4 regions of the Gottschalkia acidurici 9a genome follow, and region 3 is predicted to be linked to each of the others. Evidence: a T-box and tRNA genes for the amino acid it is inferred to sense, from the RefSeq annotation. Region 3 holds a T-box; the other regions hold tRNA genes.
The links. The T-box of region 3 lies ahead of asnS (asparagine--tRNA ligase). A T-box ahead of a tRNA ligase gene usually reads a tRNA of that ligase, here a tRNA-Asn.
Positions count from the first base shown of each region.

Region 1: it encodes a tRNA-Asn, which carries the amino acid that the T-box ahead of asnS (asparagine--tRNA ligase) is inferred to sense. The anticodon was not compared.
Region 2: it encodes a tRNA-Asn, which carries the amino acid that the T-box ahead of asnS (asparagine--tRNA ligase) is inferred to sense. The anticodon was not compared.
Region 4: it encodes a tRNA-Asn, which carries the amino acid that the T-box ahead of asnS (asparagine--tRNA ligase) is inferred to sense. The anticodon was not compared.

Region 1 is NC_018664.1:3,013,285-3,020,624, reverse strand. Features, by position in the region: rRNA gene CURI_RS14420 (23S ribosomal RNA) at 95-3,030, shown strand; rRNA gene rrf (5S ribosomal RNA) at 3,100-3,216, shown strand; tRNA gene CURI_RS14410 (tRNA-Asn) at 3,222-3,296, shown strand; tRNA gene CURI_RS14405 (tRNA-Leu) at 3,303-3,391, shown strand; rRNA gene rrf (5S ribosomal RNA) at 3,408-3,524, shown strand; tRNA gene CURI_RS14395 (tRNA-Met) at 3,534-3,608, shown strand; tRNA gene CURI_RS14390 (tRNA-Met) at 3,687-3,763, shown strand; tRNA gene CURI_RS14385 (tRNA-Glu) at 3,771-3,845, shown strand; tRNA gene CURI_RS14380 (tRNA-Val) at 3,881-3,956, shown strand; tRNA gene CURI_RS14375 (tRNA-Tyr) at 3,961-4,046, shown strand; tRNA gene CURI_RS14370 (tRNA-Gly) at 4,058-4,131, shown strand; tRNA gene CURI_RS14365 (tRNA-Arg) at 4,140-4,216, shown strand; tRNA gene CURI_RS14360 (tRNA-Gln) at 4,237-4,312, shown strand; tRNA gene CURI_RS14355 (tRNA-Lys) at 4,329-4,404, shown strand; tRNA gene CURI_RS14350 (tRNA-Ser) at 4,409-4,497, shown strand; tRNA gene CURI_RS14345 (tRNA-Pro) at 4,546-4,622, shown strand; partial or broken gene CURI_RS16595 (hypothetical protein) at 4,725-4,835, opposite strand; gene CURI_RS14340 (helix-turn-helix domain-containing protein) at 5,040-5,258, shown strand; gene CURI_RS14335 (YkvI family membrane protein) at 5,644-6,741, shown strand; gene CURI_RS14330 (DUF5711 family protein) at 6,771-7,340, shown strand, end outside.
Region 2 is NC_018664.1:993,540-1,000,879, forward strand. Features, by position in the region: rRNA gene CURI_RS04450 (23S ribosomal RNA) at 258-3,193, shown strand; rRNA gene rrf (5S ribosomal RNA) at 3,253-3,369, shown strand; tRNA gene CURI_RS04460 (tRNA-Asn) at 3,375-3,449, shown strand; tRNA gene CURI_RS04465 (tRNA-Leu) at 3,454-3,542, shown strand; tRNA gene CURI_RS04470 (tRNA-Met) at 3,564-3,638, shown strand; tRNA gene CURI_RS04475 (tRNA-Glu) at 3,651-3,725, shown strand; tRNA gene CURI_RS04480 (tRNA-Val) at 3,757-3,832, shown strand; tRNA gene CURI_RS04485 (tRNA-Asp) at 3,851-3,927, shown strand; tRNA gene CURI_RS04490 (tRNA-Thr) at 3,966-4,041, shown strand; tRNA gene CURI_RS04495 (tRNA-Tyr) at 4,056-4,141, shown strand; tRNA gene CURI_RS04500 (tRNA-Gly) at 4,152-4,226, shown strand; tRNA gene CURI_RS04505 (tRNA-Gly) at 4,253-4,326, shown strand; tRNA gene CURI_RS04510 (tRNA-His) at 4,343-4,419, shown strand; tRNA gene CURI_RS04515 (tRNA-Cys) at 4,434-4,508, shown strand; tRNA gene CURI_RS04520 (tRNA-Arg) at 4,515-4,591, shown strand; gene CURI_RS04525 (M1 family metallopeptidase) at 5,147-7,246, shown strand.
Region 3 is NC_018664.1:1,413,571-1,420,910, forward strand. Features, by position in the region: gene pgeF (peptidoglycan editing factor PgeF) at 63-887, shown strand; gene CURI_RS06625 (response regulator) at 905-1,603, shown strand; gene pnpS (two-component system histidine kinase PnpS) at 1,614-3,035, shown strand; gene CURI_RS06635 (DUF4870 domain-containing protein) at 3,048-3,371, shown strand; gene CURI_RS06640 (AAA family ATPase) at 3,474-4,790, shown strand; T-box leader at 4,857-5,095, shown strand; gene asnS (asparagine--tRNA ligase) at 5,157-6,548, shown strand; gene CURI_RS06650 (SEC-C metal-binding domain-containing protein) at 6,587-7,081, shown strand; gene CURI_RS06655 (lipid II flippase Amj family protein) at 7,247-7,340, shown strand, end outside.
Region 4 is NC_018664.1:1,005,189-1,012,528, forward strand. Features, by position in the region: rRNA gene CURI_RS04545 (23S ribosomal RNA) at 1-2,631, shown strand, start outside; rRNA gene rrf (5S ribosomal RNA) at 2,691-2,807, shown strand; tRNA gene CURI_RS04555 (tRNA-Asn) at 2,813-2,887, shown strand; tRNA gene CURI_RS04560 (tRNA-Leu) at 2,892-2,980, shown strand; tRNA gene CURI_RS04565 (tRNA-Met) at 3,002-3,076, shown strand; tRNA gene CURI_RS04570 (tRNA-Met) at 3,103-3,179, shown strand; tRNA gene CURI_RS04575 (tRNA-Glu) at 3,184-3,258, shown strand; tRNA gene CURI_RS04580 (tRNA-Val) at 3,290-3,365, shown strand; tRNA gene CURI_RS04585 (tRNA-Asp) at 3,384-3,460, shown strand; tRNA gene CURI_RS04590 (tRNA-Thr) at 3,501-3,576, shown strand; tRNA gene CURI_RS04595 (tRNA-Gly) at 3,590-3,663, shown strand; tRNA gene CURI_RS04600 (tRNA-Arg) at 3,673-3,749, shown strand; tRNA gene CURI_RS04605 (tRNA-Gln) at 3,774-3,849, shown strand; tRNA gene CURI_RS04610 (tRNA-Lys) at 3,866-3,941, shown strand; tRNA gene CURI_RS04615 (tRNA-Ser) at 3,946-4,034, shown strand; tRNA gene CURI_RS04625 (tRNA-Ile) at 4,156-4,232, shown strand; tRNA gene CURI_RS04630 (tRNA-Trp) at 4,240-4,315, shown strand; tRNA gene CURI_RS04635 (tRNA-Pro) at 4,346-4,422, shown strand; tRNA gene CURI_RS04640 (tRNA-Ile) at 4,468-4,544, shown strand; tRNA gene CURI_RS04645 (tRNA-Ile) at 4,592-4,668, shown strand; tRNA gene CURI_RS04650 (tRNA-Phe) at 4,673-4,748, shown strand; tRNA gene CURI_RS04655 (tRNA-Glu) at 4,770-4,844, shown strand; tRNA gene CURI_RS04660 (tRNA-Val) at 4,880-4,955, shown strand; tRNA gene CURI_RS04665 (tRNA-Asp) at 4,974-5,050, shown strand; tRNA gene CURI_RS04670 (tRNA-Thr) at 5,090-5,165, shown strand; tRNA gene CURI_RS04675 (tRNA-Tyr) at 5,180-5,265, shown strand; tRNA gene CURI_RS04680 (tRNA-Gly) at 5,277-5,350, shown strand; tRNA gene CURI_RS04685 (tRNA-Arg) at 5,360-5,436, shown strand; tRNA gene CURI_RS04690 (tRNA-Gln) at 5,461-5,536, shown strand; tRNA gene CURI_RS04695 (tRNA-Ser) at 5,599-5,687, shown strand; tRNA gene CURI_RS04700 (tRNA-Ser) at 5,710-5,800, shown strand; tRNA gene CURI_RS04705 (tRNA-Ile) at 5,808-5,884, shown strand; tRNA gene CURI_RS04710 (tRNA-Pro) at 5,902-5,978, shown strand; tRNA gene CURI_RS04715 (tRNA-Ile) at 6,024-6,100, shown strand; tRNA gene CURI_RS04720 (tRNA-Ile) at 6,146-6,222, shown strand; tRNA gene CURI_RS04725 (tRNA-Phe) at 6,227-6,302, shown strand; gene CURI_RS14950 (ribonuclease H-like domain-containing protein) at 6,365-7,340, opposite strand, start outside.

The sequences.
Region 1 (7,340 bases), 1.5 Mb from region 3:
TTAACCGAGATATATTAATATATTAAGGAAAATTAAATCTCAATAATAAATTGAGTAGTGAATGTCAAACTTATTTGATATTTACTTACTAACTGGTCAAGTTAGTAAGGGCATAGGGTGAATGCCTTGGCACTAGGAGCTGAAGAAGGACGCGATAAGCTGCGAAAAGCTACGGGGAGTCGCAAGTAGACACTGATCCGTAGATATCCGAATGGGGAAACCCACTTGAGGCAAACCTCAAGTACCATATACTGAATACATAGGTATATGGGAGCAGACCAGGGGAACTGAAACATCTAAGTACCCTGAGGAAGAGAAAGAAAAATCGATTCCCTCAGTAGCGGCGAGCGAACGGGGAAGAGCCCAAACCATGAGAGTTTACTCTTATGGGGTTGCGGACATAACATAAACGGAGAGGTATTGTAACCGAAGAGAGCTGGAAAGCTCCACCACAGAGGGTGATAGTCCTTTAGGTGAAACGAGAAAACTCCAAGTTATGATCCAGAGTACCACGAGACACGTGAAACCTTGTGGGAAGCAGGGGGGACCACCCCCCAAGGCTAAATACTACCTAGTGACCGATAGTGAAGCAGTACCGTGAGGGAAAGGTGAAAAGAACCCCGGGAGGGGAGTGAAATAGAACCTGAAACCCTATGTCTACAAGCAGTGGAAGTTCTTTATATGAACGACCGCGTACTTTTTGTAGAACGGGCCAACGAGTTACGTTATGCAGCAAGGTTAAGTTGTTAAGCAACGAAGCCGAAGGGAAACCGAGTCTTAATAGGGCGATTAAGTTGTATGGCGTAGACCCGAAACCGGACGATCTATCCATGGGCAGGATGAAACGAGAGTAAAATCTCGCGGAGGTCCGAACCGATTAGCGTTTAAAAGCTACCGGATGACCTGTGGATAGGGGTGAAATTCCAATCGAGTCCGGATATAGCTGGTTCTCCTCGAAATAGCTTTAGGGCTAGCCTCGAGAAAGTGAAGTGGGGGTAGAGCACTGAATGACTGCGGGGCGCTATGCGTTACCAAAGTCTATCAAACTCCGAATACCACATTCATGATTCTCGGGAGTCAGACTATGTGTGATAAGATTCATAGTCAAAAGGGAAACAGCCCAGATCATCAGCTAAGGTCCCAAAGTACAGATTAAGTGGTAAAGGATGTAAGACTACACAGACAACCAGGATGTTGGCTTAGAAGCAGCCATTCATTCAAAGAGTGCGTAATAGCTCACTGGTCGAGTGGTCTTGCGCCGAAGATAACCGGGGCTAAAATCTGTCACCGAAGCTATGGGATGTGTATAACATCGGTAGAGGAGCATTGTATGTGGGCAGAAGTCATACCGTAAGGAGTGGTGGACTGCATACAAGAGAGAATGTTGGCATGAGTAGCGAAAGGTGGGTGAGAATCCCACCCGTCGAAAGCCTAAGGTTTCCTGAGGAAGGCTCGTCCACTCAGGGTAAGTCGGGGCCTAAGCCGAGGACAAAAGTCGTAGGCGATGGACAACAGGTTGAGATTCCTGTACTACCTAAATGCGTTTGAGAAATGGAGTGACACAGGAGGATAGGTGAAGCGTACTGTTGGTTATGTACGTCTAAGCAAGTAGGGAGTTCTGGTAGGCAAATCCGCTAGAACAATCCTGAGATGTGATGGGGAGCGAAAATAAGTAGCGAAGTCACTGAATCCACACTGTCGAGAAAAGCTTCTATCGAGCAAATAGGTACCCGTACCGCAAACCGACACAGGTAGGCGAGGAGAGAATCCTAAGACGAGCGGAAGAACTCTTGTTAAGGAACTCGGCAAAATAACCCCGTAACTTCGGGAGAAGGGGTGCTGGAGGCTGTGAAGGGTGCACACCTGGAGCAGCAACCAGCCGCAGTGAATAGGCCCAAGCGACTGTTTACCAAAAACATAGGTCTCTGCTAAATCGAAAGATGAAGTATAGGGGCTGACGCCTGCCCGGTGCTGGAAGGTTAAGGGGAAGAGTTAGCGCAAGCGAAGCTCAGAACTTAAGCCCCAGTAAACGGCGGCCGTAACTATAACGGTCCTAAGGTAGCGAAATTCCTTGTCGGGTAAGTTCCGACCCGCACGAAAGGCGTAACGATTTGGGCACTGTCTCAACAAGAGATCCGGTGAAATTGTAGTACCAGTGAAGATGCTGGTTACCCGCGACAGGACGGAAAGACCCCGTGGAGCTTTACTGCAGGCTGATATTGAATTTTGGTATCATATGTACAGGATAGGTGGGAGACTTAGAAACCAGGGCGCCAGCTTTGGTGGAGTCACCGTTGGGATACCACCCTTATGATGCTGAAGTTCTAACTAGAAACTGTGAAACCAGTTTTAGGACACTGTCAGTTGGGCAGTTTGACTGGGGCGGTCGCCTCCTAAAGAGTAACGGAGGCGCTCAAAGGTTCCCTCAGTACGGTCGGAAATCGTACGAAGAGTGTAAAGGCAGAAGGGAGCTTGACTGCGAGACCTACAAGTCGAGCAGGAACGAAAGTTGGACTTAGTGATCCGGTGGCACCGAGTGGAAGGGCCATCGCTCAACGGATAAAAGCTACCCCGGGGATAACAGGCTTATCTCCCCCAAGAGTCCACATCGACGGGGAGGTTTGGCACCTCGATGTCGGCTCGTCTCATCCTGGAGCTGAAGTAGGTTCCAAGGGTTGGGCTGTTCGCCCATTAAAGAGGCACGCGAGCTGGGTTCAGAACGTCGTGAGACAGTTCGGTCCCTATCCGTCGTGGGCGTAGGAAATTTGAGAGGAGTTGTCCCTAGTACGAGAGGACCGGGATGAACAGACCTCTGGTGTATCAGTTGTCGCGCCAGCGGCATGGCTGAGTAGCTAAGTCTGGAAAGAATAAGTGCTGAAGGCATCTAAGTACGAAGTCTCCCTCAAGATAAGATTTCCCATAGGGTTAACCTAGTAAGATCCCAGGAAGACTACCTGGTAGATAGGTCACAGGTGTAAGGGCAGCAATGTCTTCAGCTTAGTGATACTAATAGATCGAGGGCTTGACCAATATATTAAAGAATAATCTAATCGCTGTGTAGTTTTGAAGGTGCAAAACATCTTTAAAAAAGCAAAGAAATCCAGTGACGATAGCGAAGGGGTCACACCTGTTCCCATACCGAACACAGAAGTTAAGCCCTTCAGCGCTGATGGTACTTGGCGGGAGACTGCCTGGGAGAGTAAGACGTTGCTGGTTTTTATTCTTAGGTAGCTCAACGGTGGAGCACCCGACTGTTAATCGGTAGGTTGTGGGTTCGAGTCCCACCCTGAGAGCCATTTTTTGCCGGGGTGGCGGAACTGGCAGACGCACAGGACTTAAAATCCTGCGATCCTTAAAGATCGTACCGGTTCGATTCCGGTCCTCGGCACCAAAAAAATGTTATTATATTTAGTGACGATAGCGAAGGGGTCACACCTGTTCCCATACCGAACACAGAAGTTAAGCCCTTCAGCGCTAATGGTACTTGGTGGGAAACTGCCTGGGAGAGTAAGACGTTGCTAGATAACTATTATCGCGGGGTGGAGCAGCGGCAGCTCGTCGGGCTCATAACCCGAAGGTCATCGGTTCAAATCCGGTCCCCGCAACCAAAATATATAAACTAAAACATGAACTCAGCTTAAGGCTGAGTATTAACTTGGAAAAAATCAGTTTTACGAGTTGAATATGGCGGTGTAGCTCAGTTGGCTAGAGCATGCGGTTCATACCCGCAGTGTCAGCGGTTCAAATCCGTTCACCGCTACCATATAGATGGCCCTATGGTCAAGCGGTTAAGACACCGCCCTTTCACGGCGGTAACCCGGGTTCGAATCCCGGTAGGGTCACCAAAAAAGAAAATCCCAGAAATCCGTAATAAAATTACGGGCGCGTAGCTCAGCTGGGAGAGCACCTGCCTTACAAGCAGGGGGTCACAGGTTCGAGCCCTGTCGCGCCCACCAATATGGAGGAGTTCCCGAGCTGGCCAAAGGGGACGGACTGTAAATCCGTTAGCTTCGCTTTCACTGGTTCGAATCCAGTCTCCTCCACCAAAATATAATATGCGGGTGTAGCTCAGTGGTAGAGCCCTGGCCTTCCAAGCCAGTTGCGAGGGTTCGATTCCCTTCACCCGCTCCAAAAAACGAGTGCCTATAGCTCAGCTGGATAGAGCATCGGCCTTCTAAGCCGAGTGTCCGGGGTTCGAATCCCTGTAGGCACGCCAATAAATAATATATAACATGTTGGGGTATCGCCAAGTTGGTAAGGCACCAGATTTTGATTCTGGCATGCGTAGGTTCGAGTCCTGCTACCCCAGCCAGAAGTAAATATTTTGTGATCTATTAGCTCAGTCGGTAGAGCACCTGACTTTTAATCAGGGTGTCCCGCGTTCGAGTCGCGGATGGATCACCAATCCGGAGGGGTACCGAAGTGGTCATAACGGGGCGGTCTTGAAAACCGTTAGGGTGCAAGCCCACGTGGGTTCGAATCCCACCTCCTCCGCCAATAATGCTTAATTAGTTTGGATTTTTATTAAAATCAAATGATATATATCGGGGTGTAGCGCAGTTTGGTAGCGTACGTGGTTTGGGACCATGGGGCCGGGGGTTCGAGTCCCTCCACCCCGACCAATGTGAAAAGTGAGTAGTAATGACAGTCAAGATTGTTATTACTACTTTTTTATTTTTAGTAGACAACTACAAGTGTATTTAAGGTAAATATCTAATCTTTGATTATAACAGTGCTTGTTTTCTTCTATGATGAACTATAATATAATCAATAAAATTGTATAATACTTTTATTGTCAATCTTTTCAGTACGGCGCTTTGCCTTGTCAATTCTAAGAACTTATCAACTAGAACCTATAAAGTTCACTATCGACCATTTTTTGAATCTTAAATTTTCTACATAAAAATCTGAAAATAGCTTAACTAATTTTTTTCTTATTCAAGGAGTTCGAAAATCAGTTCTATTCTAAGGGAATTACCCTTAAGGGTCAATAAGGGTGTAGCCCTTAATACATAATAATATACAGAGGTGATATTATTATGTTTAAGCGAATAAGAAACCTTCGAGAGGATAGAGATATGACACAAAAAGAAATGGCCGATTACCTTAATATTCATCAAACAACTTATTCAGAATATGAGTTAGGTAAATCTAACTTTTCAATTCAAGCTCTTATCAAGATTGCTGATTTATTTGACACAAGTATCGATTATTTGGTTGAGGGTACGGATGAAAGTAGACCTTATAAAAGAAAATAAGGATATTAGGGAAGATGAAAAGATCAATATTATTCTTATATAATAATTAAAGATAGTGTGTGAATAAGAAAAGTATTGTTGTACTGGGATGAATTTTTTCTAGTAAAAGATTATGAAAAAAGGATTAAAAGAATTCAGATGACTGAGTTCTTTTTTATTTTTTGAGGGTATCCTATTCTTTCCAGGTATCATATTAAGTGCTAAATATAGATAAGTTCCATTAAAAGATATATAATAAATATTAGTAGTATTTGCTAATATCCCGGAGTATACATAATAAAAGGGTTTTAAAAACAATGTTCAATAATTTATTTAAAAGTATAGTAAGAAAGGAGGTAGTTATCAAGAATCTAAGAACATTGCGGAGACCTAACTAAGTAGATTTTTGATAACAACGGATATTAGACTGAGAGGAATAAATACTATTGAGAATAAAACAAAGTGGAAGGAAATAGCAAGTATCTACATAGGTACGGTAATAGGTGCGGGTTTCGCATCAGGTAAAGAAATATTACAATTTTTCGGGGACTATGGAACGAAAGGAATATTTGGAATAATATTATCGTCTATACTATTTGCTATAATAGCTGCAGTAATTTTGCTAAAAGTATATACAGGAAAATATCAAAGTTATCAGGACATCATATTTCCTGTATTGGGGAAGAAGCTAGGTATAATAATAGAACTTTTTATGTTGTCTTATCTATTTATGAGTTTTTGTATAATGTTAGCAGGAAGCGGTACATTATTTAAAAATCAGTTGAATATGTCATATGATATAGGACTTGCGGTAATGGCTGTTCTAGCACTGATTACAATGATGTATAGCGTGAGAGGGATATCTATAGTTAATACTATATTGATACCATTTTTAATAATTGTCATCGTTGTTATAGGACTTCTTGTTGTTAATGTAGAAGGAGTAAATACGACATATATAGGACCTAATAAACCTTTTAAATATAACTGGTTTATTTCTTCAATATTATATGTAAGTTATAATATATTATCTGCAGTGGCAGTACTATCTTCACTTTTACCTATTATTAAGAACAAGAGGTCAGCTATAACAGGTGGTATAATGGGAGGCCTAGGATTAGGCTTGTTGTCTCTATTTATAATTTTACCTTTACTAATATTATACAAAGACGTATATCAAATTGAAATACCTATGATAAAGGCAGCTTCATATATAGGATCAGGCGGAGAGGTTATGTATAGTGTTATACTTTGGATCGCTATGTTTACTACTGCGGTAGGAAACGGATTTGGGCTTATAAGTAGAGTTAGTGTAGTTACTAAAATAAACTTTAAAATAGTTGCAATAGTACTTTGTGCCGTAACAGTTCCTTTTGCGAGAATAGGATTTTCTAATTTAGTAAGTACTTTTTATCCTATATTTGGGTATATAGGATCACTATTTTTATTTTTATTTGTATTTATAAGCATATATAAAAAGATATTTGCAAAGACCTCACGCTAGATTTGTTTAAGAACTAAGGAGTGAAAAAATTGACATCAAAAACAAAAGTTAATAAAAGGAGAGCATCTATATCTTTAATCTCATTTATAATACTTATATTTACTATAACTCTTGTAAAAGAGAAGATAGAAGATATAACTAGCGTTAGAGAGAAAAAATTAATAAACAGAGGACATATAGAAGTTAATTGGAATGAAAAGATTAATATGAAAGGGTATGATGACTCTGTAATGATTACTGATGATGGGAAGTTGGTATCTTACAGTTTCGATAATCAAAAAAATTGGCATAGGAATATTGACGAAGATAAAGAGATAGTATGCTTAGGAGAAAAGGGAATATATATAGGAGATAAAGAAAAAGGAAACATAGATAAAATTGATATAGATGGAAAGAAAATATGGTCATACGATACAAAGTACCCGATATACACTATATCGGAAAATCAAGAGTACTTATTTATATATTCTAAGGTAAATGAGGATATAAGAAGAATTACGATATTAGATCAAAATGGAAATGAAGTTTTAAGTAATGATAAAAACAACAAAGAAATACTATCAGCAAATGTATCACAGGACAAGAATAATTATATAGTA
Region 2 (7,340 bases), 420 kb from region 3:
ACGCTTTTTACTGTTTAATTTTGAGAGACCAAAACTCTCAAATAAGTTTTAGAACACTTATAAAGATAGATCAGATAGAACATCTGATACCTATGCTTTATAAAATGGCGTCTAAAACAAATTGTACCTTGAAAACTACACAGCGAAATAGATTAAAATACAATTAACCGAGATATATTAATATATTAAGGAAAATTAAACCTCAATAATAAATTGAGTAGTGAATGTCAAACTTATTTGATATTTACTTACTAACTGGTCAAGTTAGTAAGGGCATAGGGTGAATGCCTTGGCACTAGGAGCTGAAGAAGGACGCGATAAGCTGCGAAAAGCTACGGGGAGTCGCAAGTAGACACTGATCCGTAGATATCCGAATGGGGAAACCCACTTGAGGCAAACCTCAAGTACCATATACTGAATACATAGGTATATGGGAGCAGACCAGGGGAACTGAAACATCTAAGTACCCTGAGGAGGAGAAAGAAAAATCGATTCCCTCAGTAGCGGCGAGCGAACGGGGAAGAGCCCAAACCATGAGAGTTTACTCTTATGGGGTTGCGGACATAACACAAACGGAGAGGTATTGTAACCGAAGAGAGCTGGAAAGCTCCACCACAGAGGGTGATAGTCCTTTAGGTGAAACGAGAAAACTCCAAGTTATGATCCAGAGTACCACGAGACACGTGAAACCTTGTGGGAAGCAGGGGGGACCACCCCCCAAGGCTAAATACTACCTAGTGACCGATAGTGAAGCAGTACCGTGAGGGAAAGGTGAAAAGAACCCCGGGAGGGGAGTGAAATAGAACCTGAAACCCTATGTCTACAAGCAGTGGAAGTTCTTTATATGAACGACCGCGTACTTTTTGTAGAACGGGCCAACGAGTTACGTTATGCAGCAAGGTTAAGTTGTTAAGCAACGAAGCCGAAGGGAAACCGAGTCTTAATAGGGCGATTAAGTTGTATGGCGTAGACCCGAAACCGGACGATCTATCCATGGGCAGGATGAAACGAGAGTAAAATCTCGCGGAGGTCCGAACCGATTAGCGTTTAAAAGCTACCGGATGACCTGTGGATAGGGGTGAAATTCCAATCGAGTCCGGATATAGCTGGTTCTCCTCGAAATAGCTTTAGGGCTAGCCTCGAGAAAGTGAAGTGGGGGTAGAGCACTGAATGACTGCGGGGCGCTATGCGTTACCAAAGTCTATCAAACTCCGAATACCACATTCATGATTCTCGGGAGTCAGACTATGTGTGATAAGATTCATAGTCAAAAGGGAAACAGCCCAGATCATCAGCTAAGGTCCCAAAGTACAGATTAAGTGGTAAAGGATGTAAGACTACACAGACAACCAGGATGTTGGCTTAGAAGCAGCCATTCATTCAAAGAGTGCGTAATAGCTCACTGGTCGAGTGGTCTTGCGCCGAAGATAACCGGGGCTAAAATCTGTCACCGAAGCTATGGGATGTGTATAACATCGGTAGAGGAGCATTGTATGTGGGCAGAAGTCATACCGTAAGGAGTGGTGGACTGCATACAAGAGAGAATGTTGGCATGAGTAGCGAAAGGTGGGTGAGAATCCCACCCGTCGAAAGCCTAAGGTTTCCTGAGGAAGGCTCGTCCACTCAGGGTAAGTCGGGGCCTAAGCCGAGGACAAAAGTCGTAGGCGATGGACAACAGGTTGAGATTCCTGTACTACCTAAATGCGTTTGAGAAATGGAGTGACACAGGAGGATAGGTGAAGCGTACTGTTGGTTATGTACGTCTAAGCAAGTAGGGAGTTCTGGTAGGCAAATCCGCTAGAACAATCCTGAGATGTGATGGGGAGCGAAAATAAGTAGCGAAGTCACTGAATCCACACTGTCGAGAAAAGCTTCTATCGAGCAAATAGGTACCCGTACCGCAAACCGACACAGGTAGGCGAGGAGAGAATCCTAAGACGAGCGGAAGAACTCTTGTTAAGGAACTCGGCAAAATAACCCCGTAACTTCGGGAGAAGGGGTGCTGGAGGCTGTGAAGGGTGCACACCTGGAGCAGCAACCAGCCGCAGTGAATAGGCCCAAGCGACTGTTTACCAAAAACATAGGTCTCTGCTAAATCGAAAGATGAAGTATAGGGGCTGACGCCTGCCCGGTGCTGGAAGGTTAAGGGGAAGAGTTAGCGCAAGCGAAGCTCAGAACTTAAGCCCCAGTAAACGGCGGCCGTAACTATAACGGTCCTAAGGTAGCGAAATTCCTTGTCGGGTAAGTTCCGACCCGCACGAAAGGCGTAACGATTTGGGCACTGTCTCAACAAGAGATCCGGTGAAATTGTAGTACCAGTGAAGATGCTGGTTACCCGCGACAGGACGGAAAGACCCCGTGGAGCTTTACTGCAGGCTGATATTGAATTTTGGTATCATATGTACAGGATAGGTGGGAGACTTAGAAACCAGGGCGCCAGCTTTGGTGGAGTCACCGTTGGGATACCACCCTTATGATGCTGAAGTTCTAACTAGAAACTGTGAAACCAGTTTTAGGACACTGTCAGTTGGGCAGTTTGACTGGGGCGGTCGCCTCCTAAAGAGTAACGGAGGCGCTCAAAGGTTCCCTCAGTACGGTCGGAAATCGTACGAAGAGTGTAAAGGCAGAAGGGAGCTTGACTGCGAGACCTACAAGTCGAGCAGGAACGAAAGTTGGACTTAGTGATCCGGTGGCACCGAGTGGAAGGGCCATCGCTCAACGGATAAAAGCTACCCCGGGGATAACAGGCTTATCTCCCCCAAGAGTCCACATCGACGGGGAGGTTTGGCACCTCGATGTCGGCTCGTCTCATCCTGGAGCTGAAGTAGGTTCCAAGGGTTGGGCTGTTCGCCCATTAAAGAGGCACGCGAGCTGGGTTCAGAACGTCGTGAGACAGTTCGGTCCCTATCCGTCGTGGGCGTAGGAAATTTGAGAGGAGTTGTCCCTAGTACGAGAGGACCGGGATGAACAGACCTCTGGTGTATCAGTTGTCGCGCCAGCGGCATGGCTGAGTAGCTAAGTCTGGAAAGAATAAGTGCTGAAGGCATCTAAGTACGAAGTCTCCCTCAAGATAAGATTTCCCATAGGGTTAACCTAGTAAGATCCCAGGAAGACTACCTGGTAGATAGGTCACAGGTGTAAGGGCAGCAATGTCTTCAGCTTAGTGATACTAATAGATCGAGGGCTTGACCAATATATTAAAGAATAATCTAATCGCTGTGTAGTTTTGAAGGTACGAAATATCTTCAAATATTTAGTGACGATAGCGAAGGGGTCACACCTGTTCCCATACCGAACACAGAAGTTAAGCCCTTCAGCGCTGATGGTACTTGGTGGGAGACCGCCTGGGAGAGTAAGACGTTGCTAAATGATGTTCTTAGGTAGCTCAACGGTGGAGCACCCGACTGTTAATCGGTAGGTTGTGGGTTCGAGTCCCACCCTGAGAGCCAATTTGCCGGGGTGGCGGAACTGGCAGACGCACAGGACTTAAAATCCTGCGGTCCTTAAAGATCGTACCGGTTCGATTCCGGTCCTCGGCACCAAGAAACTCTAAACTAAAACGACGCGGGGTGGAGCAGCGGCAGCTCGTCGGGCTCATAACCCGAAGGTCATCGGTTCAAATCCGGTCCCCGCAACCAAATTAAACAGACGGCCCTATGGTCAAGCGGTTAAGACACCGCCCTTTCACGGCGGTAACCCGGGTTCGAATCCCGGTAGGGTCACCAAAAAAGTCCCAGAAGTTCGTAATAAAATTACGGGCGCGTAGCTCAGCTGGGAGAGCACCTGCCTTACAAGCAGGGGGTCACAGGTTCGAGCCCTGTCGCGCCCACCATAAGTAAATAAAAAATGCGGCCTGGTAGTTCAGTTGGTTAGAATGCCAGCCTGTCACGCTGGAGGTCGAGGGTTCGAGTCCCTTCCAGGTCGCCAAAAATATTCTATTAAAGAATGAGAAACAAACTATATATGCTGGTGTGGCTCAATCGGTAGAGCAACTGACTTGTAATCAGTAGGTTGGGGGTTCAAGTCCTCTCACCAGCTCCAAGGTTTCAAAACTAGGAGGAGTTCCCGAGCTGGCCAAAGGGGACGGACTGTAAATCCGTTAGCTTCGCTTTCACTGGTTCGAATCCAGTCTCCTCCACCAATGATGATATGCGGAAGTGGCTCAGTGGTAGAGCATCGCCTTGCCAAGGCGAGGGTCGCGAGTTCGAATCTCGTCTTCCGCTCCAATAAACATTATAGATTAAGAAAATGCGCGGGTGTAGCTCAGTGGTAGAGCCCTGGCCTTCCAAGCCAGTTGCGAGGGTTCGATTCCCTTCACCCGCTCCAATTTTATTTAAGCATGGTGGGTATAGCGTAGTTGGTTAACGCGTCGGATTGTGGTTCCGAAGACCGTGGGTTCGAGTCCCACTATCCACCCCATAAACTAGATATATGGCGGCATAGCCAAGTGGTAAGGCAGAGGTCTGCAAAACCTTTATTCCCCAGTTCAAATCTGGGTGCCGCCTCCATTATAGGCACCCATGGCTCAACTGGATAGAGCGTCTGACTACGAATCAGAAGGTTGGGAGTTCAAGTCTTCCTGGGTGCGCCAATAAGAAAAACGTTGATATTTCAACGTTTTATTTTTTTATAAAAATACTTTTTAATGCTATTTTACAAGACTAAAAAGGTCGTTAATTATAGGTTTACATATCAACTTCTTATAAAAATGAAAATTAAAAGATAAAATAAAGCACATTAGTAAAATTATTAAAGCTATTTTTACTCACATCTTTTACATTGAAATACTTTTCTTACTTTAAATATCATCTTATTATAAAACCACCTAATTTATTTAAATATTTATGATAATCCTTATTATTAGAACTTACTTAAATATAGATACCTTGAATGCATCTATTGACTTTCCATGAGCTTGACAGCACACAGTAAATACATTCTGCTTTATAAAAACAAATCTAATATGTTTCCTTTCATATTTTTCTATAAGTTTAAATATCTTTAATCTTTATATTAAAAATATTTTGCTATATAAACGTAACTAATTTAGAGATATAAACTTTGATAGGAATATAAGAAATATTTTGGAAGTTATAGGAGGCTTGTGGTATTATAGAAATGTATATAAAAAATAAGGGGGTTTATCATGAACAAAAGAAGGTTTTTATCAACTATATTAGTTTTAGTAATATTGCTAAGTAGTTTTCAATTCGGGTTTGCAGTAGATTTAGAAAATATAACTAAGTATGATTTGAATATAACTTTAAATACTAATGATCATACTGTAGATGGAGAGCAAAAAGTAACTTTCACCAATACATATAATTCAGACTTAAATGATTTGGTATTTCATCTTTATCCAGATTCTTATAAGTCCCCTGATACATTAGCAGCTATAGGTGGTATGTACTTTATGGATGAAGAAGAATTAGGAGAAGAAATAAAGGGTTATATTAAGGTAAAACAAGTATATATTAATGGTGAAGAAGTTAAGTATACAGATAATAATCAAATATTGAAAATAAATATGAAGGAACCATTAAAAAAAGGTGAAAAGGTAGATGTAAAAATTGAATTCACTATGAAAATTCCTGAGGGAAGTCATCGTCTTCACTATTCACAAGGAGTATACTCTCTAACAAATTGGTATCCCGTCTTATCTATATATAATGAGAAAGATAAAAAATGGGATGAGAACCCATTCCACCCTATTGGAGAGTCTAACTACAGTGATGTCTCAGATTATAATGTAAATCTTACTGTACCTAAGCAGATGGTAGTGGCTCCAACAGGTAGTATAATAGGAGAGAAAGAAGACGGAGAAAATAAAACTCTAACGATAAAGGCTGAAAAAGTTAGAGAGTTTGTTATCATTATGAGTAATGAATATAAAGTAAAGACTACAGAAGTAGATGGAATTAAAATTAGTAACTATTATCTTATAGAAGACAAAAAGGATAGTAGAGAAGCTGATATGGTATTAGATGAAGTAGCTAAGGCAATGAAGTTTATGAATAAAACAATAGGAAAATATCCTTATGATGAGTTAAGAATAACAGAAACACCTTTATCAGGAGGAGCTATGGAATATCCTCAGGTAATACAGATGGGAAGATACTGGGAACCAGGAGATATAAACATAGAAGAGGGAGTTAACTTCACAATAGAAGCTGCAGTTCATGAGACAATGCACCAATGGTGGTATGTAGCAGTGGGAAATAATGAATTTAAGGAGCCTTTTCTAGACGAATCTTTAACAGTATTCACTACCGCTTATTACTTCGAAAAACAATATGGAAAAAATCATGAAAATGGAATTGACTATGCTATAAGAAATTCAATGTATATGTCGGATAACTCTCCTGTAAATAGTAGTGTAGATCAGTTTAGAAATTGGGGTGACTATGGAGAGACTATATATAGAAAAGGACCTGCTTTCTTCGAATACCTAAAACAAAAAGTAGGAGAAGAAAAGTTTGTAAAGATACTTAGCACATATTATGATGAATATAAGTTTAAGAATGCAACCATAGAGGGATTATTAAGTGTAATAGAAGAAATAGGAGGAAAAGATATTAAGAACTCTATGGAAGATGGACTGTTAAAGCCAAACTATTTTTCACAAAGCATAAAATTAACTCAAGAAGAAGAGCAGTTTCGTTATAGAAATATGAGAAAACGCTATTTGAATGGATTAGAAAAAAGAAATGGATTAGTGATAGGAAGTATAGATCTTAGAGTTTTAGAAGGAGAAGAAGTATTAATAGTAAAGCCAGAACATTTAAATGAAAATGATTCAGCTAAAGTTGAGCAGTTTATTCAAATGTTAGTAGATGAGACTATGATGCAGTATAATTTAAAAATAAATGTCAAAGAGGAAAAAGATTTAATAGAAACAGATAAGCAAGCTAATTTAATAGTTATTGGGTATCCAGATAAAAATGAGATAATTAAAGAAATGAGTTCTGAACTACCTATAAAAATAGATGAGGATACTATCTATGTGGATGGAGTATCTATTAAAAATGAAAAAGTTACTGGAGCTTTTATAGCAGAGAATCCTAACAATAAAGAAAAACTAATACTAGTGATATTTTTAGATGAGAACTCTAATGTAGAAAACAATGAAGATATGGCATATAATAACTTAATGTATAAGTATAATCCAATGTATAGTGATAATGAGCAGTTTATAATAAATATAGGAGACATAGAGATCAAGGGAAAATATAATACTAGCAAATAAACTTCGAAATAACTATAAAATATATTATACAAAATAGAACCAAGACCAAGCTATAGAGTTAGTTTGGGCTTGGTTCTATTTTATGAAAGGATGT
Region 3 (7,340 bases):
TCATATAAGGGTCCTTTTATTGTATCATAGAGATTTATTAAAACAGGGAGTGAGACTTAAGTATGAATAATTATAATAAGTTTAAATTAAATGAAAAAGGTGAAGTAAAATATTATACTGTACCATCATTTGATGATACGTTACTAGTTACACATGCCTTTACGACTAGATTAGGTGGAGTTAGTAAAGATCCTTTCAATAGCCTGAATTTAGGATTTAAAACTGGAGATAATAAAAAGGATATTATAGAAAACTTCAAAATCATATCTGAATCATTAGAGTCTAAAATAGATAATTTAGTGCTATCTGACCAAGTTCATAAAACAGAAATAAGAGCAGTTACTAAAGCTGATTTAGGCAAAGGAATAGTAAAAGAGATTGATTATAGTGAAATAGATGGACTTGTAACTAATGAATCAGGTGTTACACTCTGCACATTTTATGCGGATTGCGTACCGCTGTTCTATTTAGATAAAGAAAAAAAAGTAGTGGGATTAGCTCACGCAGGATGGAGAGGAACAGTAGCAGGAATCGCCGGGAATATGATAGATATAATGAAAGAAAAATACGAGTCTAAACCAGAAGATATAATAGTTGGTATAGGACCTTCTATAGGGGAATGTTGTTATGAAGTTAATAAAGATGTATTTGACGAATTTAACAGAAATTTTACAAACACTTCAAACGTGCTAAAATCAATGGACGATGGCAAATGGAAGCTTAATTTATGGGAAGCTAATAGACTAATATTAGAGGATAAAGGGGTACCTTGTAGAAATATAACTATAAGTAACTTGTGTACTAGTTGCAATAATGACATTTTTTACTCTTATAGAAAAGAGAATGGCAAAACTGGAAGGATGGCAGCTATTATACAATTAAAATAATCTACGGGAGGGAAAAAATGAATTACGCAAAGATCCTTGTAGTTGATGATGAAGATCACATAGTAGAACTTATAAAATTTAATTTAGAAAGCAATGGATATGATGTAGTAACAGCTAATGACGGACAGGAAGCAGTGTTTAAGTCTAAAACAGAGAATCCAGATCTCATAATATTAGATTTAATGCTCCCTAAAGTAGATGGTATAGAGGTATGTAGAAAAATAAAAGGAGATCCTGAAACTTCACATATTGCTATTATAATGTTGACTGCTAAAAGTGATGAAGCAGACAAAATTGTAGGACTTGAAATAGGTGCAGATGATTATATAACTAAGCCTTTTAGTGTAAGAGAGCTTATAGCACGAATAAAAGCTGTACTTAGAAGAAATCCAAACAATAAGTCTGGAGATTATACAGAAAATATTTTAAAAATAGGAGATATAGTTATTGATGATGAAAAACATGAAGTAACTAAAGATGGTAAAAAAGTAGACTTAACATTAAAAGAATTTGAGTTATTAAGAATACTAGCTAAAAACAAGGGAAAAGTTCTTTCAAGGAATTTTTTGTTAGATGAGGTATGGGGATACGACTATTTTGGTGAGACTAGAACGGTGGATGTTCATATTAGACATATAAGAAAAAAGATAGAAAATGATGATAGCAGACCAGAATATATAGAAACCATTAGAGGAATAGGATATAAAATGAAATAAGGAGAGATATATGGAAAGAAGAATGCTTATTACATTTTTTATATTAGCAACAATAGGAATACTTATAACGGGGATATTGTCCTTTAGTTTATTTAAAATAGCAGTACCTACTGATTTTACAAGTCAGGTAGATAAAGAATTATTAAAATATAACTTAATATCAATAATTAGTGGGATTTTAGTTTCACTAGGTTTAGGAACGAGATTCATTAGAAAGGTAATGGAACCCGTAAAAAAGCTTACTATAACTACTAAAAAGATTTCTACAGGAAACTATGGAAGAAGAATATATTCTAAGACAGATGATGAGCTAGATGAACTTTCAGAAAACTTTAATATTATGAGTGAAAAGTTAGAAGAAACTATAGGAGAACTTCAAGATAATAACACTAAAATGAAAGCTATACTTACAAGTATGTTAAATGGCGTAATAGCTTTAGATAATATGAATAGAATTATACTGATGAATCCAGCAGCGGAAGAAATGTTTGGAGTTACAGAAGATATCATTAAAGGGAAGCATATAATCGAAGTAATAAGAAATGAAGAATTAGGAGAGTTTGTAAAAGGTCTAATAGCAAATAATAGATCTATAGATAGTGAGATAGAGATATACACACCTGAATACAAAATATTAAGCTTCCATTCTAACTTAATTAGACTTGGAAACGATCCTAATAAAATAATAGGTGTTGTTATAATATTACAGGATATAACGGATATAAGAAAATTAGAAAATATGAGAAAAGACTTTGTTGCAAATGTATCTCATGAACTTAAGACTCCACTTACTTCAATAAAAGGATTTGTAGAAACCTTAAAATCTGGAGCAGCAGAGAATCCAAAGATAAGAGATAAATTTTTAGATATTTTAGATATAGAAGCTAATAGATTAACTTATTTAATACAAGACCTACTCACACTTTCTGAAATCGAGAATAAAAATACACTTAAAGAAGATGAAAAAATAAATATTCAAGACAATATAGATCAAGTACTAGAAATGCTTGAAGAATTAGCAAAGAAAAAAGGCATAGAAATAGTAAAAAATATAAGTGACAAATTACCAGATATATACGGTGATATAGGATGGTTTAAACAAATGATTATAAATCTAGTGGATAACGGAATAAAATATACACCTGAGAATGGAATTATAAAAATAAATGCATATAATGATAAGGTTAATCTCTATATAGAAGTTTCAGATACAGGTATAGGAATAGATAAAGAGCATCTTCCAAGACTATTTGAGAGATTTTATAGAGTAGATAAAGCAAGAACAAGACAGGTTGGAGGAACAGGTTTGGGGCTTGCAATAGTTAAGCATATAGTGTTATCATTTAATGGATACGTAGATGTGAAAAGTGAATTAAACAAAGGAACAAAATTTACTATAACAATTCCTTTAAATAAGGTGACACATAAATAAAGGGGTGATTTAATGCTAACTACAGAACAAAAATTGATATGTACACTATGTCACTTAAGTCTCTTTATAAGCTTGCCAGTAATAGTCCCACTAATTGTACTAGTAGTGTCTAATAGCCAATTTGTGAAACAACAAGCAAAAGAAGCATTAGCTTTTCAAATAGGACTAATAATTATGGGTATTGTAGGAGGTGTATTAACGCTTTTAATAGTAGGTATTTTTATATTAATAGCTGTTGGAATAGCTGGGATAGTGTTACCTATAGTAGCAGTAGTAAAAATATCTGATAATATAGATTATTCTTATCCTATAAGTGGAAAATTTGTAAGGGGCTAAACGTGAGCACTATTGATATTTTAATATTAATAGTGCCTTTATTATTTAAAAGAGACTTATTAAATAGTCGATATAAAATAACTTAACGAGAGGATGACTTTTATGGATCTTTTTGAATATACGGCTAATAAAAACTTGGAGAGAATGGCTCCTCTCGCAGATAGAATGAGACCAACTACTCTAGAAGAATATACTGGCCAAGATCATATAGTGGGGAAAGGCAAATTGTTATATAGAGCTATAAAAGCTGATAAAATAAGTTCGATAATTCTATATGGCCCGCCGGGTACTGGAAAAACAACGTTAGCTAAGATTATAGCAAATACAACTCAAATGAAATTTGAACAACTAAATGCAGTTACATCAGGAATAAAAGACATAAGAGAAGTGATCGAAAAATCTAAAGAAAAGTTAGGTATGTATAACGAAAGGACTATACTATTTATAGATGAGATACATAGATTTAATAAGAGTCAACAGGATGCACTTCTTCCGTATGTCGAGAATGGTACTTTAATTTTAATAGGTGCTACTACTGAAAATCCATATTTTGAGGTAAATAAAGCACTTATTTCAAGATCGATGATATTTAAATTAGAGCCATTATCTAATGAAGATATAAAAAAGGTAATATTAACTGCCTTAGATGACAAAGATAAAGGGCTTGGGAGCTTCAATATAAATATAGATCCTGATGCACTGAAACATTTAACAGATATCTCTAATGGTGATGCAAGAATTGCTTTAAATGGATTAGAACTTGGTGTTTTAACTACAGATCCAAATGAAAAAGGAATTATAAATATAACACTAGATATCATACAAGAGTGTGTTCAACAAAGGGCAATAAAGTATGAAAAAAATGGTGACGAACATTATGATACGGTATCAGCATTTATAAAAAGTATGAGGGGGTCAGATCCAGATGCTACACTCTATTGGCTAGCTAAAATGCTATATGCAGGAGAAGATCCTAAGTTTATAGCTAGGAGGATAATAATAAGTGCTTCAGAGGACGTCGGGAATGCAGATCCACAAGCACTTAGTATAGCTACATCTGCATTTGATGCGGTAAACTTTATAGGTATGCCAGAGGGTAGAATAATACTAGCTCAAGCAGCAGTATATATAGCATGTGCACCTAAAAGCAACTCAAGTTATGTAGGAATAGATAAAGCACTTAATGATATAAAAAATATTCAAACAGGAAAAGTACCGGCTCACTTAAGAGATGCTCACTATAGTGGATCATCTAACTTTGGAAATGGAAAGGGATATTTATATCCTCATAATTATGAAGATGGATTTATAAAACAACAATACTTACCAGATAACATGGTAGGAGCAAAGTATTATGAACCAACAAATAATGGATATGAAAAGGTTATAATGGAAAGACTAAAATATATAAGAGAATAAGCTAAACTCATTGACAAAAAAGATAATGCATAATATAATTACTAATTAATATGAAAAATATTAAATAATAAGACTATGAAGAGAAGAGTAGGTATAGAGGAAATTAAAGCGAGTCGGTGATGGTGTAAGTCCGATATGGAACCTATATTGAAGAACATCTCAGAGTTTCTAACCGAAATCTTTTAAGAGAGTAGACTTAGACGGATTCACACCGTTAATCAGTGAGCAGTATAAAAAGTACTGTTTTTTAAGTGGTCTTTATGACAAATTGGGTGGTACCGCGAAAATAGCCTTTCGTCCCTTTGTGGATGAAGGCTTTTATTTTTTTGCAAAGAAAATATAAAAAATACATAGGAGGAAAAGTATATGAAATCAACTCTAGTTAAACAAATATATAGAGAAACTGATAAATATTTAAACCAAACAGTTACTATATCAGGGTGGATAAGAACTATAAGGGATTCAAAAAACTTTGGTTTTATCGAATTAAATGATGGTAGTTTCTTTAAAAATATTCAGATAGTATATGACAATACTTTAGATAACTTTGATGAAATATCTAAATTACCAATAAGTACGGCTATAATAGTAGAGGGAAATTTAGTTGAAACACCAGGAGCTAAACAACCATTTGAAATAAAAGCAACTAAGGTAGAAATAGAAGGTTTATCTACTCACGACTATCCTTTACAAAAGAAAAGACACTCATTAGAATATTTAAGAACTATAGCACACTTGAGACCAAGAAGTAATACTTTCGCTGCAGTTTTTAGAGTACGTTCACTAGCGGCATATGCAATACATAAGTTCTTTCAAGATAGAGGGTTCTTGTATGTACACACTCCAATAATAACTGGTAGTGATGCAGAAGGTGCTGGAGATATGTTTAGAGTTTCCACTTTAGATTTATCTAACGTACCTAAAAATAAAGAAGGAGAAGTAGACTTCTCAAAAGATTTCTTCGGAAAAGAAACACACTTAACAGTAAGTGGTCAGCTAGAAGGAGAGTCTTATGCTCAAGCGTTCAGAAATATATATACATTTGGACCAACTTTTAGATCAGAAAACTCAAATACTTCTAGACATGCAGCTGAATTTTGGATGATAGAACCAGAGATTGCATTTGCAGACTTAGAAGATAATATGGAACTAGCAGAAGATATGTTAAAATATATAATTAGCTACGTACTAGAAAATGCACCAGAAGAGATGGAATTCTTTAACTCTTTCATAGACAAAGGACTTATAGAGAGATTAACTAATATAGTTAACTCAGACTTTGAACGTATAACTTATACGAAAGCTGTAGAAATACTTGAAAAAGTAAAAGGTAAGTTTGAATATGATGTAGAATGGGGAGTAGACTTACAAACGGAGCATGAAAGATATCTAACAGAAGAGGTATTTAAAAAACCAGTATTTGTTACAGATTATCCTAAAGATATAAAAGCATTCTATATGAAGCTGAATGATGATAACAAAACAGTTGCAGCTATGGATCTTTTAGTGCCAGGTATAGGTGAAATAATAGGTGGAAGTCAAAGGGAAGAGAGCTTAGAAAAATTAGAAAGTAAAATGAAAGAACAAGGAATGAAAACAGAGGAATACTGGTGGTATTTAGATTTAAGAAAATTTGGTACGACTAGACATTCTGGATTTGGGCTAGGATTTGAAAGGGCAATAATGTACATGACAGGTATGACGAATATAAGAGATGTAATTCCTTTTTCAAGAACAGTAAAATCAGCTGAATTTTAATCATAGAAGATAATATATAATTATAAGGAGGAGAACAAATGAAACTTTATCAACAATGGGAAGAAATAGCAAGTGAAGAAAGAAGTCAAGAAGGATATAATGAGTTTTGGGAGAACTACTTTTTAAAAGAAAAAGATGTATATAAAATAATATTAGGTGAAAAAGAAAATGTAATAAGTGGAAAAGTAAGTGATTTATCTAATAAGTATGGAATGGATAGTGTTACATTCTCAGGATTTTTAGATGGTATTAATACTAGCTTAGATCAAGAAGTTAATCTTGAAGATTTAGAAGAAGATACAGAAATAAAGTTAGATATAGACTTCGAAAAATTATACTTTAATATGCAAGATGCGAAAGCAGATTGGTTATACGGATTGCCAGAATGGGAAGATATATTAACAGAAGAAAGAAGAAAAGAATTAACTAAAGAATATAGACAATCAAAAATTGTAAGAGTAGAAAAGATAGGAAGAAACGACCCTTGTTCATGTGGAAGCGGAAAAAAATATAAGAAATGTTGTGGAAAATAAAAAATTAAATATATAAATAATTTATGAAAAATAAACCTTGAGTTATCTGCTCAAGGTTTATACTATTATAATAATGAAGAAAACATTTTGCATAAAAAAGTGATATAATCTAGTATAATATTAGGGTTAAATATTTCATTTGAAAAAATTTTGGAGTTGATAATCTTGAGTAAAATTCTTATACAAACAATGATATTAACAGCTATTATACATATCATAGACACATTGTCATACTCTGTTAGGTTAAATTCTGTGAAAA
Region 4 (7,340 bases), 410 kb from region 3:
CATAACACAAACGGAGAGGTATTGTAACCGAAGAGAGCTGGAAAGCTCCACCACAGAGGGTGATAGTCCTTTAGGTGAAACGAGAAAACTCCAAGTTATGATCCAGAGTACCACGAGACACGTGAAACCTTGTGGGAAGCAGGGGGGACCACCCCCCAAGGCTAAATACTACCTAGTGACCGATAGTGAAGCAGTACCGTGAGGGAAAGGTGAAAAGAACCCCGGGAGGGGAGTGAAATAGAACCTGAAACCCTATGTCTACAAGCAGTGGAAGTTCTTTATATGAACGACCGCGTACTTTTTGTAGAACGGGCCAACGAGTTACGTTATGCAGCAAGGTTAAGTTGTTAAGCAACGAAGCCGAAGGGAAACCGAGTCTTAATAGGGCGATTAAGTTGTATGGCGTAGACCCGAAACCGGACGATCTATCCATGGGCAGGATGAAACGAGAGTAAAATCTCGCGGAGGTCCGAACCGATTAGCGTTTAAAAGCTACCGGATGACCTGTGGATAGGGGTGAAATTCCAATCGAGTCCGGATATAGCTGGTTCTCCTCGAAATAGCTTTAGGGCTAGCCTCGAGAAAGTGAAGTGGGGGTAGAGCACTGAATGACTGCGGGGCGCTATGCGTTACCAAAGTCTATCAAACTCCGAATACCACATTCATGATTCTCGGGAGTCAGACTATGTGTGATAAGATTCATAGTCAAAAGGGAAACAGCCCAGATCATCAGCTAAGGTCCCAAAGTACAGATTAAGTGGTAAAGGATGTAAGACTACACAGACAACCAGGATGTTGGCTTAGAAGCAGCCATTCATTCAAAGAGTGCGTAATAGCTCACTGGTCGAGTGGTCTTGCGCCGAAGATAACCGGGGCTAAAATCTGTCACCGAAGCTATGGGATGTGTATAACATCGGTAGAGGAGCATTGTATGTGGGCAGAAGTCATACCGTAAGGAGTGGTGGACTGCATACAAGAGAGAATGTTGGCATGAGTAGCGAAAGGTGGGTGAGAATCCCACCCGTCGAAAGCCTAAGGTTTCCTGAGGAAGGCTCGTCCACTCAGGGTAAGTCGGGGCCTAAGCCGAGGACAAAAGTCGTAGGCGATGGACAACAGGTTGAGATTCCTGTACTACCTAAATGCGTTTGAGAAATGGAGTGACACAGGAGGATAGGTGAAGCGTACTGTTGGTTATGTACGTCTAAGCAAGTAGGGAGTTCTGGTAGGCAAATCCGCTAGAACAATCCTGAGATGTGATGGGGAGCGAAAATAAGTAGCGAAGTCACTGAATCCACACTGTCGGGAAAAGCTTCTATCGAGCAAATAGGTACCCGTACCGCAAACCGACACAGGTAGGCGAGGAGAGAATCCTAAGACGAGCGGAAGAACTCTTGTTAAGGAACTCGGCAAAATAACCCCGTAACTTCGGGAGAAGGGGTGCTGGAGGCTGTGAAGGGTGCACACCTGGAGCAGCAACCAGCCGCAGTGAATAGGCCCAAGCGACTGTTTACCAAAAACATAGGTCTCTGCTAAATCGAAAGATGAAGTATAGGGGCTGACGCCTGCCCGGTGCTGGAAGGTTAAGGGGAAGAGTTAGCGCAAGCGAAGCTCAGAACTTAAGCCCCAGTAAACGGCGGCCGTAACTATAACGGTCCTAAGGTAGCGAAATTCCTTGTCGGGTAAGTTCCGACCCGCACGAAAGGCGTAACGATTTGGGCACTGTCTCAACAAGAGATCCGGTGAAATTGTAGTACCAGTGAAGATGCTGGTTACCCGCGACAGGACGGAAAGACCCCGTGGAGCTTTACTGCAGGCTGATATTGAATTTTGGTATCATATGTACAGGATAGGTGGGAGACTTAGAAACCAGGGCGCCAGCTTTGGTGAAGTCACCGTTGGGATACCACCCTTATGATGCTGAAGTTCTAACTAGAAACTGTGAAACCAGTTTTAGGACACTGTCAGTTGGGCAGTTTGACTGGGGCGGTCGCCTCCTAAAGAGTAACGGAGGCGCTCAAAGGTTCCCTCAGTACGGTCGGAAATCGTACGAAGAGTGTAAAGGCAGAAGGGAGCTTGACTGCGAGACCTACAAGTCGAGCAGGAACGAAAGTTGGACTTAGTGATCCGGTGGCACCGAGTGGAAGGGCCATCGCTCAACGGATAAAAGCTACCCCGGGGATAACAGGCTTATCTCCCCCAAGAGTCCACATCGACGGGGAGGTTTGGCACCTCGATGTCGGCTCGTCTCATCCTGGAGCTGAAGTAGGTTCCAAGGGTTGGGCTGTTCGCCCATTAAAGAGGCACGCGAGCTGGGTTCAGAACGTCGTGAGACAGTTCGGTCCCTATCCGTCGTGGGCGTAGGAAATTTGAGAGGAGTTGTCCCTAGTACGAGAGGACCGGGATGAACAGACCTCTGGTGTATCAGTTGTCGCGCCAGCGGCATGGCTGAGTAGCTAAGTCTGGAAAGAATAAGTGCTGAAGGCATCTAAGTACGAAGTCCCCCTCAAGATAAGATTTCCCATAGGGTTAACCTAGTAAGATCCCAGGAAGACTACCTGGTAGATAGGTCACAGGTGTAAGGGCAGCAATGTCTTCAGCTTAGTGATACTAATAGATCGAGGGCTTGACCAATATATTAAAGAATAATCTAATCGCTGTGTAGTTTTGAAGGTACGAAATATCTTCAAATATTTAGTGACGATAGCGAAGGGGTCACACCTGTTCCCATACCGAACACAGAAGTTAAGCCCTTCAGCGCTGATGGTACTTGGTGGGAGACCGCCTGGGAGAGTAAGACGTTGCTAAATGATGTTCTTAGGTAGCTCAACGGTGGAGCACCCGACTGTTAATCGGTAGGTTGTGGGTTCGAGTCCCACCCTGAGAGCCAATTTGCCGGGGTGGCGGAACTGGCAGACGCACAGGACTTAAAATCCTGCGGTCCTTAAAGATCGTACCGGTTCGATTCCGGTCCTCGGCACCAAGAAACTCTAAACTAAAACGACGCGGGGTGGAGCAGCGGCAGCTCGTCGGGCTCATAACCCGAAGGTCATCGGTTCAAATCCGGTCCCCGCAACCAAATTAGATGCTTATTAATACCATTATGGCGGTGTAGCTCAGTTGGCTAGAGCATGCGGTTCATACCCGCAGTGTCAGCGGTTCAAATCCGTTCACCGCTACCATGATGGCCCTATGGTCAAGCGGTTAAGACACCGCCCTTTCACGGCGGTAACCCGGGTTCGAATCCCGGTAGGGTCACCAAAAAAGTCCCAGAAGTTCGTAATAAAATTACGGGCGCGTAGCTCAGCTGGGAGAGCACCTGCCTTACAAGCAGGGGGTCACAGGTTCGAGCCCTGTCGCGCCCACCATAAGTAAATAAAAAATGCGGCCTGGTAGTTCAGTTGGTTAGAATGCCAGCCTGTCACGCTGGAGGTCGAGGGTTCGAGTCCCTTCCAGGTCGCCAAAAAAACATTCCATTAAAGAATGAAAAACAAACTATATGTGCTGGTGTGGCTCAATCGGTAGAGCAACTGACTTGTAATCAGTAGGTTGGGGGTTCAAGTCCTCTCACCAGCTCCATGAAACTATATATGCGGGTGTAGCTCAGTGGTAGAGCCCTGGCCTTCCAAGCCAGTTGCGAGGGTTCGATTCCCTTCACCCGCTCCAAGAAAACGAGTGCCTATAGCTCAGCTGGATAGAGCATCGGCCTTCTAAGCCGAGTGTCCGGGGTTCGAATCCCTGTAGGCACGCCAATAAATAAATATATAAGATGTTGTTGGGGTATCGCCAAGTTGGTAAGGCACCAGATTTTGATTCTGGCATGCGTAGGTTCGAGTCCTGCTACCCCAGCCAGAAGTAAATATTTTGTGATCTATTAGCTCAGTCGGTAGAGCACCTGACTTTTAATCAGGGTGTCCCGCGTTCGAGTCGCGGATGGATCACCAATCCGGAGGGGTACCGAAGTGGTCATAACGGGGCGGTCTTGAAAACCGTTAGGGTGCAAGCCCACGTGGGTTCGAATCCCACCTCCTCCGCCATAAAAAACATATAAAAACACTATAGAGAAGTACTCAAGAGGTCGAAGAGGCTCCCCTGCTAAGGGAGTAGGTCCTTCACGGGGCGCGAGGGTTCAAATCCCTCCTTCTCCGCCATAGGTGGGGGCCTTTAGCTCAGTTGGTTAGAGCGCCCGGCTCATAACCGGTAGGTCCGGGGTTCGAGTCCCTGAAGGCCCACCATATACATAGGGGTATAGTTCAGTTGGTAGAACGTCGGTCTCCAAAACCGAATGTCGTGGGTTCGAGTCCTGCTACCCCTGCCAATAGAATAATAATATATTTAATAATAAAGTCGGGGTGTAGCGCAGTTTGGTAGCGTACGTGGTTTGGGACCATGGGGCCGGGGGTTCGAGTCCCTCCACCCCGACCAGTAAAAAGATTAACATGTTTTTACTTAAAAGTCACTAAATAAAATGGGCCTGTAGCTCAGGTGGTTAGAGTGCACGCCTGATAAGCGTGAGGTCGATGGTTCGAGTCCATCCAGGCCCACCATGAAACGAATAAATGTTTTATAAGTAATAAACCTAGCAGAAATGTTAGGGCCTTTAGCTCAGTTGGTTAGAGCGCCCGGCTCATAACCGGTAGGTCCGGGGTTCGAGTCCCTGAAGGCCCACCAATTTGCCCAGATAGCTCAGTCGGTAGAGCAGGGGACTGAAAATCCCCGTGTCGGTGGTTCGATTCCGCCTCTGGGCACCAAATGTGTACATGTAGTATGATGGCCCTATGGTCAAGCGGTTAAGACACCGCCCTTTCACGGCGGTAACCCGGGTTCGAATCCCGGTAGGGTCACCAAAAAAGAAAATCCCAGAAATCCGTAAAATAATTACGGGCGCGTAGCTCAGCTGGGAGAGCACCTGCCTTACAAGCAGGGGGTCACAGGTTCGAGCCCTGTCGCGCCCACCATAAGTAAATAAAAAATGCGGCCTGGTAGTTCAGTTGGTTAGAATGCCAGCCTGTCACGCTGGAGGTCGAGGGTTCGAGTCCCTTCCAGGTCGCCAAAAAATATTCTATTAAAGAATGAGAAACAAACTATATACGCTGGTGTGGCTCAATCGGTAGAGCAACTGACTTGTAATCAGTAGGTTGGGGGTTCAAGTCCTCTCACCAGCTCCAAAGTTTCAAAATTAGGAGGAGTTCCCGAGCTGGCCAAAGGGGACGGACTGTAAATCCGTTAGCTTCGCTTTCACTGGTTCGAATCCAGTCTCCTCCACCAAAACATAATACGCGGGTGTAGCTCAGTGGTAGAGCCCTGGCCTTCCAAGCCAGTTGCGAGGGTTCGATTCCCTTCACCCGCTCCAAGAAAACGAGTGCCTATAGCTCAGCTGGATAGAGCATCGGCCTTCTAAGCCGAGTGTCCGGGGTTCGAATCCCTGTAGGCACGCCAAAAAATAAATATATAAGATGTTGTTGGGGTATCGCCAAGTTGGTAAGGCACCAGATTTTGATTCTGGCATGCGTAGGTTCGAGTCCTGCTACCCCAGCCAAGAATCTAAGTTTTAACTGAATTATTTTAGGTTAGAGCTTAAAGATGATTTAATTAAAATCCGGAGGGGTACCGAAGTGGTCATAACGGGGCGGTCTTGAAAACCGTTAGGGTGCAAGCCCACGTGGGTTCGAATCCCACCTCCTCCGCCATAAAAAACAATAAAAACACTATGGAGAAGTACTCAAGAGGTCGAAGAGGCTCCCCTGCTAAGGGAGTAGGTCCTTCACGGGGCGCGAGGGTTCAAATCCCTCCTTCTCCGCCATAAATGGGGGCCTTTAGCTCAGTTGGTTAGAGCGCCCGGCTCATAACCGGTAGGTCCGGGGTTCGAGTCCCTGAAGGCCCACCATAAAAAACAAATAAAGTCGGGGTGTAGCGCAGTTTGGTAGCGTACGTGGTTTGGGACCATGGGGCCGGGGGTTCGAGTCCCTCCACCCCGACCAATAAGAAAGTCAATGTATTTTTACTTAAAAGTCACTAAATAAAATGGGCCTGTAGCTCAGGTGGTTAGAGTGCACGCCTGATAAGCGTGAGGTCGATGGTTCGAGTCCATCCAGGCCCACCATAAAACGAATAAACGTTTTAAGTAATAAACCTAGCAGAAATGTTAGGGCCTTTAGCTCAGTTGGTTAGAGCGCCCGGCTCATAACCGGTAGGTCCGGGGTTCGAGTCCCTGAAGGCCCACCAATTTGCCCAGATAGCTCAGTCGGTAGAGCAGGGGACTGAAAATCCCCGTGTCGGTGGTTCGATTCCGCCTCTGGGCACCATATAGAAAAAACTTGTCTAAACAGCTTAGACAAGTTTTTTTATTTATCTTCATATTTAGCTATTAACCAAGACTAAAAACTATTTCTCTGACCAGATATGAAATATTATCATATATAATCTCACCATTTATTCTAATTAGAAAAATATTACTAGGAATATTATATTTCATATTATTAATATTCTTTAAAGATATATTTGTATCAGATAAGTCTATATATAGACACTCTTCACCAGTAGATAGCCTACCAGTCTTATACTGTATGTTTAGATTAAAGGCGCCATTAGGTACATTCCAATCTAGAGTAAAAAAATCTTCATAATAAAGCTGGGGAGGTAAATTAACTAGCTTGGTTTTTCCTTCTATATATAATAGCCTATCCTTAAAGATAAAAGAATCTTTTCTAATAGACAAATCAACGATTACTTCTTTAAAACTTAGTTCAAGTTCTAAATTATTTTTTGCATCAATAATATCGTAAATAGTTAATAACTTCGGTAAGTAAAAGATATCATCATAGTTATGATTAAGTATAGTCTTTCTTATAGATGGATTTTTTGAAGTAGTATAAACCTTGTAAAGTTCAACGCTTTCTTTTCCTGAAATAGTATCTTTTCTAAAAATACCTAAAGATTTTTCAACTGTTTTAAGCTTACAGTCACTAAGTCCAAGCATAGTTTTGTTTTTTCTGACTAATTTAAGTATATCTAAGTGATTAATCATAGAAATATTACTATCAATATTATGATAAGTTAATCTATTTTTTATGAAGGGGATATCAAAAGTACTACCATTATAGGTAATAATATGTTCAAAGTTATTTAATAGTTCTGTAAGTGAAACTAACAACTCTTTTTCTTCACTAGTACTTTCAGCAAATAATTGTGTTATATATACATTATGATTTTCTACGCACAACATTCCTATTAAAATTATGTGGTTATATCTACTACTCAGACCAGTAGTTTCTATATCTAAAAAACAAAAATTAGTATCGCCTAAAGTATCTTTTAAATCATTAGGAATATAAATATCATTT